2 regions of the Paraburkholderia sp. PAMB 6770 genome follow, and region 2 is predicted to be linked to the other one. Evidence: riboswitches for the same ligand, from Rfam matches in the RefSeq annotation. Region 2 holds a riboswitch; the other holds the start of a gene.

Evidence for each region. A riboswitch is a leader RNA that binds a small molecule or an ion and turns the genes downstream of it on or off. The one in region 2 is predicted to bind thiamine pyrophosphate.
Region 1: another riboswitch for thiamine pyrophosphate. It lies ahead of thiC (phosphomethylpyrimidine synthase ThiC); the one in region 2 lies ahead of AC3AP7_RS00460 (FAD-dependent oxidoreductase).

What each region holds. Positions count from the first base shown of each region.
Region 1 is NZ_CM173238.1:1,017,142-1,020,660, reverse strand. It holds gene AC3AP7_RS04780 (cytochrome b/b6 domain-containing protein) at 1-221, opposite strand, end outside; gene AC3AP7_RS04775 (DUF1223 domain-containing protein) at 259-1,116, opposite strand; TPP riboswitch at 1,459-1,577, shown strand; gene thiC (phosphomethylpyrimidine synthase ThiC) at 1,660-3,519, shown strand, end outside.
Region 2 is NZ_CM173238.1:82,485-91,401, forward strand. It holds gene AC3AP7_RS00435 (response regulator) at 1-390, opposite strand, end outside; gene AC3AP7_RS00440 (hypothetical protein) at 489-1,016, opposite strand; gene AC3AP7_RS00445 (hypothetical protein) at 1,128-1,637, opposite strand; gene AC3AP7_RS00450 (SDR family NAD(P)-dependent oxidoreductase) at 1,852-2,625, opposite strand; gene AC3AP7_RS00455 (ABC transporter ATP-binding protein/permease) at 2,622-4,355, opposite strand; TPP riboswitch at 4,689-4,800, shown strand; gene AC3AP7_RS00460 (FAD-dependent oxidoreductase) at 5,020-6,168, shown strand; gene thiS (sulfur carrier protein ThiS) at 6,258-6,455, shown strand; gene AC3AP7_RS00470 (thiazole synthase) at 6,504-7,319, shown strand; gene thiE (thiamine phosphate synthase) at 7,316-8,416, shown strand; gene AC3AP7_RS00480 (ABC transporter ATP-binding protein) at 8,514-8,917, shown strand, end outside.

The DNA.
Region 1 (3,519 bases), 930 kb from region 2:
TGCAGCGCGCCGCCGAGCCAGCCGCCGAGCGTGATCGAGGTCGGGAACGTGAAGGACGGAAAGATCGGCGACGCGTCGTAGATGCGCCAGCCGGACAGCATCATCGTCACCGCCGCGAGCGCGTTCAGCCAGTGCGCGACGCGTACCCAGCGCGGATGCACCGGCCCGGCGGGGCGCGCGGCGGGCGGCGGGTGGCCGCTCGCGAGATCGGAAGAGGTCATGACGGTCTCCTGAAAGGGAAGGAATGCGCCGGCCGGCTCAATGACAGGCCGCCGGCAGGTCGGTCGCCTGCAGCACCTCGCCGCTCGACGCGTTTTCGACGAACGCGACGACGCCGAACTGCCCGGCGCCGGCCGGGGAAGCGTGGGCGGCGCTCCACGCGAAGTCGCGGCGAATCTGCGCGCGGCCGTCCGCAAGCGGCACCGGACCGAACCAGGCGCGCACCACGCGATCGTGATGCAGCGTCGCGCCGCGGTTTTCGCCGGCGCTCACCTGCGACGTCAACGCGTTCTCGTACACCGCGACATACGCATCGAGCGGCGCGCCGGCGGGCGTGCCCGCCCGGGCGCCGAAGCGCGCATCGATCGCGAAGCCCTGCGCCGCCGGCGTCAGCGCCAGCGCGATGTCGGCGCCGGCCGGCTGGGCGCTCACCTCGCGCACCCGCGCCGCGAACTGCGCGGGCTGCGACCAGCCGCGCAGCTCGCGTCCGGCGACGAACACTTCAGGCGTGTAGATCGTGTGCCGGCCGGCCTGATCGGTCAGGCTCTGCTGGCGCTCGGCGAAGCGGTGCTGGGCAAAGCGGTCGGTCCAGCCGAGGCTGTTCCAGTAATCGACGTGCAGCGCAAGCGGCACGACGTCGTGCGCGACGCCGTCGTCCTTCCACTCGCTGAGCCACTGGTCGGCCGGCGGACAGCTGCTGCAGCCCTCGCTGCTGTACAGCTCGACGAGCGCGACGCGATGCGCCGGGCTGTGCACGCTGCACGCGACGCTCGCGGCGGCCGCGAAGCTGCTCGCGACGAGCGTGGCGACGCACGCGACCGCCAGCGCGGCAATCCGCGCCGCGCTGGCGGGGCGGATGCGGCGCAGGCCGGCAAGGCGGGCAATGAACGGGGGCATGGCGGACTCCGGCAGGGGAACTGCACGTTTGTCGGCCGGCACCCGGGGTTATGACAGCGGCGGCAAAAAAATTTTCGACGCCGTGGCGAAACGTCGGGCAAGCCGCCCGGACGGCCTGTGAAGGCGCACGGGCGGCGGGCGGACGGTGCGCGCAAAAGGGGGGCCGCTTCCCGGCGGACCGCTTCGCGTTGCGGCGCCGCAGCATCGCGCGGTCCGTCGCCGCAGCCGCCCCGACGGGCGCGGCGACGGACCTGGCGACGGGCGCGGCCCCTGCGGCGCACCGCCCGGCCGCGCCCCCGTTCACCGGTTGCCAAGCAGCGGGTCGCCGGTGTATCGTGTGCGCTGCTAACGCGGGGGTCCTGCGTCGTACGGCAGCAAAACTGCCGTACCGCGTGGGTGAGAAATACCCTTTGAACCTGATCTGGATAATGCCAGCGCAGGGAAGCGTACGGTTGGCACCCCCGGCAACATCCCACCTCGCGGTGCCTCCCGACCACTTCCATCTCGATCTCCTGCTTAGCGGCCCTACATCAGGAGAATTGCATGAACGCCAATCCGAAGTTCCTTTCCGCCGACGCGCACGTCGATGCCGCGGCGGTCGCCCCGCTGCCGAATTCCCGCAAGATCTACGTCACCGGGTCGCGGCCCGACCTGCGCGTGCCGATGCGCGAAATCACGCAGGCGGACACGCCGGACAGCTTTGGCGGCGAGAAGAACCCGCCCGTGTTCGTCTATGACACGTCGGGCCCGTACACCGACCCGCAGGTGCAGATCGACATCCGCGCCGGGCTGCCCGCGCTGCGTCAGCGCTGGATCGAGGAGCGCGGCGACAGCGAGCCGCTGGCGGGGCTCACGAGCCAGTACGGCCGCGAGCGCGCGGCCGACGCGGCCACCGCCGAGCTGCGCTTTCCGGGCCTGCACCGCACGCCGCGCCGCGCGAAGGCCGGCCAGAACGTGTCGCAGATGCACTACGCGCGCAAGGGCATCGTCACGCCCGAGATGGAGTACATCGCGATCCGCGAGAACCAGCAGCGTGCCGCCTACGTCGAGACGCTCCGGCGCAGCGGCCCGAACGGCGAGAAGCTCGCGGCGATGATGAGCCGCCAGCACCCCGGCCAGGCATTCGGCGCGAGCGCGTTCGGCCCGCACGGACTGCAGGAGATCACACCCGAATTCGTGCGCGAGGAAGTCGCGCGCGGCCGCGCGATCATCCCGGCGAACATCAACCACCCGGAAAGCGAGCCGATGATCATCGGCCGCAACTTCCTCGTGAAGGTCAACGCGAATATCGGCAACTCGGCGGTCACCTCGTCGATCGGCGAGGAAGTCGACAAGATGACGTGGGCGATCCGCTGGGGCGGCGACACGGTGATGGACCTGTCCACCGGCAAGCACATCCACGAGACGCGCGAGTGGATCATCCGCAACTCGCCGGTGCCGATCGGCACGGTGCCGATCTACCAGGCGCTCGAAAAGGTCCACGGCAAGGCCGAGGAACTGACGTGGGAAGTCTTCCGCGACACGCTGATCGAGCAGGCCGAACAGGGCGTCGACTACTTCACGATCCACGCCGGCGTGCGGCTGCAGTACGTGCCGCTCACCGCGAAGCGGATGACCGGCATCGTGTCGCGCGGCGGCTCGATCATGGCGAAGTGGTGCCTCGCGCATCACAAGGAGAGCTTCCTGTACGAGCACTTCGAAGAGATCTGCGACATCATGAAGGCGTACGACGTGTCGTTCTCGCTCGGCGACGGCCTGCGCCCGGGCTCGATCTACGACGCGAACGACGACGCGCAGCTCGGCGAGCTGAAGACGCTCGGCGAACTCACGCAGATCGCGTGGAAGCACGACGTGCAGACGATGATCGAAGGTCCGGGCCACGTGCCGATGCAGCTCATCAAGGAGAACATGGACCTGCAGCTCGACTGGTGCAAGGAAGCGCCCTTCTATACGCTCGGGCCGCTCACCACCGACATCGCGCCGGGCTACGACCACATCACGTCGGGCATCGGCGCGGCGATGATCGGCTGGTTCGGCACCGCGATGCTCTGCTACGTGACGCCGAAGGAGCACCTCGGCCTGCCGAACAAGGACGACGTGAAGACCGGCATCATCACGTACAAGCTCGCGGCGCACGCGGCCGATCTCGCGAAAGGCCACCCGGGCGCGCAGGTGCGCGACAACGCGCTGTCGAAGGCGCGCTTCGAGTTCCGCTGGGAAGACCAGTTCAACCTCGGCCTCGACCCGGACAAGGCGCGCGAATTCCACGACGAAACGCTGCCGAAGGACTCCGCGAAGGTCGCGCACTTCTGCTCGATGTGCGGTCCGCACTTCTGCTCGATGAAGATCACCCAGGACGTGCGCGACTTCGCGGCCCAGCAGGGCGTGTCCGCCGACGAGGCG
Region 2 (8,917 bases):
CTCCGGCGCGCCCGGCGCGCTCGCGCCGCGCCGGCGCAGCACGGTGCGGATGCGCGCGACGAGTTCGCTCGGCTCGAACGGCTTGCCCAGGTAGTCGTCCGCGCCGAGTTCGAGGCCGATCACGCGATCGATCACGTCGGCGCGCGCGGTCAGCAGGATCACCGGAATGTCGTCGCCGGCGAGGCGCAGCGTGCGCAGTGCGCTGATGCCGTCGAGCTCCGGCATCATGATGTCGAGCACGACGAGCGCCGGACGCTCGTTCTGCAGCGCGCGCTGCAGCGCCATTCCGTGTTCGAGCGTGGTGACGGCGTAGCCGCGTCCCTGCAGATACTCGCGCACGAGATTGCGCACGACAGGGTCGTCGTCGACGACCAGAATCGATTGGTTCATGTGCCGATCTTAAGAGATCCCTTCACGGGCCGATAGCCGGCAATGCTTTCGAAACCTTTCCGGGGTAAGCCGCGGCAAGCGGCGTGCGCGTCGCGCCGTCAGTCGATCTGCGAGGTCTCGAAAGCGGGCGGGCGCAGCGTCGTGCGGTCCACCACCATCCTCGCGATCATCCGTTCGAGCTTGACGGACGCGTTGGTGAAGCGGTCAATGCCGAGCGCGCCGGTCTGATAGCGCGCGCTGACGACAATGTGGTCCTGCTCGATCAGCGTCAGGTCGATGACCGACAGATACTGCTGCGGGGTCGTGCTGAATTCGCGCTGGCCATAGTCGACCGACGCGTTGTAGACGAGCGTCGCCTCGCAACTCGCCGGCGCGGTGCCGGGATTGTAGACGTCGGAGTTCACGCCGCGCCGATGCAGGGCGAACTGCAGCGCCGGCACGAAATCGCCGACCGACACCGTCGGGTTCAGCTCGATGCAGACCGAGCGGACGATCGCCGGCTGCCCGTTGACGAAGGTCGGCGACGGGTAGTTCGATGCGATCGCATAGCCGGCCTGGATCACCGAGCCGGTCGCGTCCGCCGCGGTGATCAGCGTCCACGCGCAGCCGCTCAGGCTGCCGCCCAGCGTGGCCGCGACGGCGAGCGTGCGCGCGAGCGCACGCGCGCGGCGGGCGCGTGCGACGGTGCGGTGCGGGGCGGGGGCATCGGGGTGCGAAGCGCGCACGGAATGCGCGGCTTAGCGCGTCACGAGCAGGCGCAACTCGTGCGTGCCGACCACGCTGGCCGTCACGCTGACGCGGCGCGCATCTGCGGTCGTCACGACGAAGTGCTGGCGCGTCGGCGTATTCAGATCGTGCACGTCCTTCGAGAAGCATGCGGCGATGTCGGCGCCAAGCTCTTCGAGCGGATCGTTGACGACACCGTCGGGGCCCCAGTGCGCCTGCCAGTGGCAGTCGTATGCATGCGCGCTCGCGCGGCAGTCGTCCGCGCGCGCGACGCCGGGCGGCAGCGCGGCGGGCTCGTCGCGCAGTTGCGTGAAGCTTGTCGCATCGACGATATGCGTGAGCGCGGGGCAGACGTTCGCGGGCCCGGCCGAGGGCGCGCGCGGCGCGGCCTCGACGCCCGCCGACAGCAGCAGCGCCGCCGCGCCGGCGACGAGCGCGGGTGTCGCGCAGGCGTTCAGCAGCGCGCGGCTCGTCCGCGCGAAGCGCTGGGTCAGGGAGGGAAGGCGTGGATCGTATGACATGGCGGGAAGTCCGGTAACGATGAAGGGCTCGCGGACGCGACCGTCGCCGCACCGCATGTCAATCGTCGCGCGGGATGCGTGCGTTCAAAGCGGCGAACAGCCCGAAGGCTTCGCGACTGCTTTCGAGGTATTGCCGGAAATTTCGGGAAGTTGCCGCGCGCGGCGCACATCGGGGCGCGCGTGACGCGCGAACAGACATGACGCGCGGACAGACTCAGCCGAGCGTGAGGCCGCCGTCGACGTGGATCACCTGGCCGGTGATATGGCGTGCTTCGTCGGACAGCAGGAACGCGATCAGCGCGGCGACGTCATCCGGTTCGGCGATGCGGCCGAGCGGCGTGCGTTCGGCGGCGTGCTGCCATGCCGCGGCGTTTTCGGGCCGCGGGCCGTGGTCCTTGCGCGTATAGCCCGGCGCGACGCAGTTCACGGTGACGCGCTGCGGCGCCAGCTCGGCGGCCGCGGTCTTCATCAGCGATTCGAGCGCGGCCTTGGCCGCGGCGGTGGCGGCGAACGGCGTGTCGGCCCGGTAGCGATGCGCGACGAACGAACTGAGCGCAACGATGCGGCCGCGCGCCGAGGTCGACAGCGCGGGGGCCGCGTGGCGCGCAAGCGCGGCGAACGCGGCGGGCATTGCGGCGAATGCTTCGTTGAGCGCGTCGGCGTCGAGCGCGCCGAGCGCGCTGCGTTGCGCGAAGCCCGCATTGGCGACCAGCTGGTCGAGCGCGCCGTAATGCGCGAGGGTCTCGCTCACGAGGAACGCGGGCGCGCCGGGTTCGGCGAGGTCGGCGGTCAGCGTGGCGCAGTCGGCGCCCCGTGCGGCGCAGTCGGCGGCGACGGCTGCGAGGCGCGCGCAGGCGCTTTCCTCGGCGCCGCGCGCGTGCAGCATCAGCGCGGTTCCCGGTGCGGCGAGACGCCGCGCGAGCGCTGCGCCGATGCCGGCCCCGGCGCCGGTCACCAGCACGACGCGCCTGCTTGCCGCGTCGCTCATGCGGCGGCGCGCTCGATTGCGCGTTCGATGAACAGCGTCTGCTCGTGGAACGCTTCGAGCGACTTGCGGTGCGCCACACTGACGATCGCGGTGTTGGGCAGATGCTCGATCAGCGCATGGTAGACGACGCTCTCGTTCTCGGGGTCGAGCGCGCTCGTCGCTTCGTCGAGGAACAGGAAGTCGGGCTTTTGCAGCAGCGCGCGCGCCGCCGCGAGACGCTGCTGTTCGCCGGGCGACAGCGAGCGTTCCCAGTGCGCGGCTTCGCCCAGACGGTCGGCGAACTCCGAGAGGCGGCACAGCGCCAGCACTTCGCGACACGCGTCGTCGGAGAAGCTCGCGGCGTCGGACGGGTAGCACAGGGCGGCCTTCAGCGTGCCGATCGGCAGATAGCTGCGCTGCGGCACGAACAGCAGCTTCGCGCCGGCGGGCATCTCGATCGTGCCTTCGCCGAACGGCCAGAGGCCCGCGAGCGTGCGCATCAGCGTGCTCTTGCCGACACCTGACGGCCCGCGCACGAGCCAGTGCGATTTCGGCGCGATGCGCAGCGAACCGACGTTGGCCATCGGCTCGCCGTTCGGACGCATCAGCACGAGGTCGCGGACGTCGAGCGAATCGGTGTCGGTCAGGTGCACGTTGATGCCGCCGTGCGCGGTGCCTTCGGCGACCGACTCGCGCAGATGCTGCGCGCTCATCACGCGATGGAATTCGCGCAGACGGTTGACGGTTGCGCGCCAGGCGGCGAGCGTCCCGTAATTGTTGATGAACCAGGAGAACGAATCGCTGACGGTGCCGAATGCGCCGGTGACCTGCTGATAGACGCCGAACGAGATCGCCTTCGAGAAATATTTCGGCGCGGCCGCGATGTACGGGAACACGATCGCCAGCTGCGAATAGCTGATCACGACAATGTTGAAACGCCGCGTGAAGCGCATGATGAGGCGCCAGTTTTCGCGGATGTGGCCGAACACGCCGTTCAGGCCTTTTTCTTCCGAGCGCTCGCCCTGGTACAGCGCGATCTGGTCGGCGTTCTCGCGAATGCGGATCAGCGAGAAACGGAAGTCCGCCTCGACGCGCTGTTGCTGATAGTTGATCGACACCAGCGGATGGTTGACCTTGTGCGTGATCCACGAGCCGGCCGCCGCATAGATCAGCGCGACCCACACCATGTAGCCCGGCACCGTGACGGCGGTGCCGAACAGGTGGAACGACAGCGCGCCGGACAGGTTCCACAGGATCACGATGAACGAGAACAGCGTGACCGTGGTCGACAGCAATCCGAGCGACAGCGCGAGCGTCGTGCTCGCGAGATCCTGCAGATCGACGGAGACCCGCTGGTCCGGGTTGTCGGCGAGCGAGTCGCGCTCGATCCGGTAGAACGTGCGGTCGCCCAGCCAGTCGTGCAGATAGCGCTCGGTGAGCCACTGGCGCCAGCGGAATTCGAGCATCTGCCGGAAGTACGTGCGGTACGAGCCGAGCAGGATCAGCGCGAGCGCGATGATCGTGAACTGCAGCAGCGAATGCTTGAAGACCGGATAGTCGTACTGCTGGATCGCGTCGAAGAACGTGCGCTGCCAGTTGTTGAACCAGACGTTGGCCGCGACCATCGTCATGTTCATCGCGACCACGAGCGCGAGCAGCCCCCACGCTTTCCACTTGTCGTCGGACACCCAGTACGGCTTGATCAGCCCCCACGCGGTGATGTCCGACGGATTGCTCGATGTTCTGCTCATAGATGTCAGATGTCCTTTCTAACGTTCGGCGCGTGCGAGGATCCGCTGCGTCAACGGGGGTCTCGATGCACGGCGGTCTGCGCCCGGACGGCGCAGCCGGACGACGCTTCGGGCTGCGATTGTCCGTGCAGCGGCTTAATCCGGACTTAAACGCGGGACGGCTGCCGCAGCGCCGGCGGCCGCACCGGCAGCCGGGGCCGGCGCGGGCGTGGCCGTGCGCGGGGATGCGTGCATTGTGCCAGAGGCGCCCGCGTTGTCGCGCGTCGGCCAACGCGGCGCAATGCGGGGCGCCCCGGTTTGCGGGCGCCGCGTCTTTTGTGGTCTAATCGCTCATTGACGAAACAGGGGTGCTTTGCCTGCGGGTTGCACGTCGCGGCGAGGCTGAGAGAGACCCTTTGCACCCGATCCGGGTAATACCGGCGCGGGAAGTTTCAGGAAGTCGGCTATCTCCTCTTCCGCTGCTCCGCCGGCGGCGTGTGCGCCATACCATGCGCGGCATGCTGTTTCCGGCTGGTCTCGCCCGCCGGTTTCGTCCTTGGGTACGTGCATTTGTGCCGTACGGAAAGGATACGATGACCGCTTATTCCTCAGTGTATTGTTGTGCGATGCGCCGGCGCTCCGGCGGCCTCGCCTGTCCTCACGCGGCCGTGCAGGCGGTGCGCCGATGAACGCGCTCGCCCAGCCCGATTTCGCCGTCCTCGGCGGCGGCCTGTGCGGACGGCTGGTCGCTTGGCGGCTGGCCGGCGCGGGCCATCGCGTCGCGCTTTACGAGCGCGGCGACGCGGCCGGCTCGCAGTCGGCGGCATGGATTGCCGCCGCGATGCTCGCGCCGCTGGCCGAAGCCGCCAGCGCCGAATTGCTGCTGACGCGTCTTGGCGCCGCCTCGCTCGACACATGGCCGCGCATGCTCGCCGAGCTGCCCGAACCGGTGTTCTTTCAACGCAACGGCACGCTGGTCGTCTGGCACCATGCGGACCGCACCGAGGCGCCGCTGTTCGAGCGCCGCGTGCGGGCCAACGCGCCGGCCGAACTGCTGGACGGCGGATTCGTTCCGTTGACGGGCGCGCAGCTCGGCGCCGCCGAGCCCGCGCTCACGGGCCGCTTCGCGCAGGGCTGGCTGCTGCCGCACGAAGGGCAGCTCGATAACCGCCAGGTGCTCGCGGCGCTCGCCGCCGGCCTCGCCGAGCGGGGCGTCGCGACGCACTGGAACACGCCGGTGGACGACCAGGCGCTGCCGCGCGCCCGCGTGACCATCGACTGCCGCGGTCTCGGCGCAAAGGCGGTGTTGCCCACGTTGCGCGGTATTCGCGGCGAGGTGGCGCGCGTGCAGGCGCCGGGCATCGGGCTCACGCGTCCGGTGCGGCTGCTGCATCCGCGTTACCCGCTCTATATCGCGCCGAAACAGGACGATCTGTATGTGATCGGCGCGACCGAGGTCGAAGGCGAGGACATGTCGCCCGTCACCGTGCGCTCGGCGCTTGAACTGCTGAGCGCGGCGTTTTCGGTGCACCCCGGTTTTGGCGAGGCGCGCATACTGGAACTGAACTCGCAATGCCGCCCGACCCTGCCGGATCACCGTCCGGCGCTGGTCTGGGATGGCGCGCATACGCTGCGCGTGAACGGCCTGTACCGGCACGGCTACATGATCGCGCCGGAAGTCGCCGACGAAGCGGCGCGTTTTGCCGAGGCGCTGCTCGACGGCCGCGTCGCCGATGCCGACGCGTTCGCCCGCTGGCAGCACGATGCCCGCTGGAGCGAACTGTTCCGCTTCGCCGGGCGCGATGCGCCGGCGTGTGCCGGCTTGCCGGCATGACCTTGGCCCCCAATGCCGGCGCCGCTGCCGCGGATATCGCGAATGCCGCGAATGCGCAGCGCCCGGCCGACTGAAACGTACTGACGACCATGGACATTCGAATCAACCAGAAACCGGTGTCGCTGCCCGAGGGCGCGACTGTGGCCGATGCGCTCGCCGCGTTCGGCGCGCGTCCGCCGTTTGCGGTGGCGCTGAACGGCGACTTCGTCGCGCGTGCGCAGCATGCGGCGCGCGCGCTCCAGACCGGCGACCAGCTCGACGTCGTGCACCCGGTGGCCGGCGGCTGACGCACTGCCTGCTTCGCCGCGCTCCGTCCCCGATCCAAGGATTTCCCGATGACCGCCTCTCCCCCTGCCGACGCGCTCACGCTGTACGGCCAGACCTTCGCGAGCCGCGTGCTGCTCGGCACGTCGCGCTACCCTTCGCTGCAGTCGCTGGCGGATTCGATCGCCGCCGCCGGGCCCGGCATGCTTACCGTCGCACTGCGCAGGCAGATGAACGAAGGCGGTGCGGAAGCCGGCTTCTTCGATCTGCTCAAGCGCCACAATGTGCCGCTGCTGCCGAACACGGCGGGCTGCCAGAGCATCGCCGAAGCGGTGACCACCGCGCACATGGCGCGCGAAGTGTTCGAGACCGACTGGATCAAGCTCGAACTGATCGGCGACGACTACACGCTGCAGCCCGATCCGGTCGGCCTGATCGAGGCGGCCGGGCGGCTCGTGAAGGATGGCTTCAAGGTACTGCCGTATTGCACGGAGGATCTGGTGATCGGTCGCCGTTTGCTCGATGCAGGCTGCGAGGCATTGATGCCGTGGGGCGCGCCGATCGGCACCGGCAAGGGCGTGATCAATCCGTACGGTCTGCGGGTGCTGCGCGAGCGTCTGCCGGATGTGCCGCTGATCGTCGACGCGGGGCTCGGCTTGCCGTCGCACGCTGCGCAAGTGATGGAGTGGGGTTTCGACGGCGTGCTGCTGAACACGGCGGTGTCGCAGGCGACGCACCCGGATGCGATGGCGCGCGCGTTCGCGCTCGGCGTCGAGGCCGGCCGCAGCGCCTGGCTCGCCGGGCCGATGGCCGAGCGCGATACCGCGCACGCCAGCACGCCGGTGGTCGGCATGCCGTTCTGGCACCACGACGGAGGCGCCGCATGAGCGCGCCGCCGCCCGGATCCGGCCGCGAGCCGTTCTGGCCCCCCGCCGACGAATTGACGGAAGCCGCCGAGCGCATCCGCGCGCGCCTCGGCGACTGGCCGGCGCGCCACGCGCCTTGGCGCATCTGTCTGACCGCCCCGGACGAGCCGAATGGCGGCGACCTGATCGTGCTCGCCGATCTGCAGCCGCACCGCGAGCAACTGGCGCGCTGGCAGATCCGCGGCGCGGGCGTCATCGAAGCCGCCGACGGCCGCGCCACGCTGCATCTGGGCGGCGAGCGCTACCGGCTCGAAGGCTCGCTGGCGGAAGACTGGATCGCCGCGCTCGCGGCGTTTCTCGATTGCGGCTTCGCGCCGCACGACGCGCTCGTGCTGGCGCTTGCCTGGCGCGACGGCGACGAACGCCGCGCAGCCGACGCGTGGCCGTGCGATCTGGCGCGTTTTCCGCGCGTCGCCGGCCTGCCGGCGGCGCCCGTGCAGCCGTTCCCCGAGTGCCCGGCGCGCCTCGGGCTCTATCCGGTGCTGCCCGATGCGCAGTGGGTAGAGCGAGTGCTCGAACACGGCGTAAAGACAGTGCAGCTGCGCTGCAAAAGCACCGACACTCGCCTGCTCGGCGAGGAAATTGCACGCGCCGTCGCCGCCGGGCGCCGCCACGATGCGCGCGTCTTCATCAATGATCACTGGCAGCTTGCGCTCGACGCAGGCGCGTATGGCGTCCACCTCGGCCAGGAGGATCTGCCGCAGGCCGATCTCGCCGCGCTCGCGGCGGCCGGCGTGCGGCTCGGCCTGTCGACGCACGGTTACTACGAAATGCTGCTCGCGCTCCATTTCCGGCCGAGCTACATCGCATCCGGCGCCATTTTCCCGACCAGCGTCAAGGTCGTGCCGACCGAGCCCCAGGGCCTCGCGCGGCTCGCGCGCTACGTGCGGCTGCTCGAAGGCGTCGTGCCGCTCGTCGCGATCGGCGGCATCGACATGCAGGTGCTGCCGCAGGTGCTCGCCACCGGCGTCGGCAGCGCGGCGGTGGTGCGCGCGGTCACGGAGGCGGACGACCTCGCGAAGCGCCTTTCTGCATTGCAACAGGGGTTTACGCCATAATCTGCGGGTCCCTGTTTCCGGGACAGGGACGCGTGACGGCATCATTCACACGATGGCCCTATAATTCGGCCTTCTGTGTAAAAGGATCGTCAGCTTCGTGCCCACTGCCCCCGAGACCCTGCTTGAGCTTCGCGACGTCGACTTCGGCTACGGCGAGCGGCTCGTCCTCAGCCGTCTGAACCTGCGCTTCAAGCGGGGCCAGGTGGTGGCGGTCATGGGCGGTTCGGGCTGCGGCAAGACCACGGTGCTGCGGCTGGTCGGCGGCCTCGTGCGCGCGAGCCGCGGCCAGGTGCTGTTTCACGGCGAGGACCTCGGCGCGCAGACGCGCGACGGCCTCTATGCGCTGCGCCGCCGGATGGGCATGCTGTTCCAGTTCGGCGCGCTGTTTACCGACATGTCGGTGTTCGACAACGTCGCATTCGCGCTGCGCGAACACACGGACCTGCCCGACGAGCTGATTCGCGACCTCGTGCTGATGAAGCTCAACGCGGTCGGACTGCG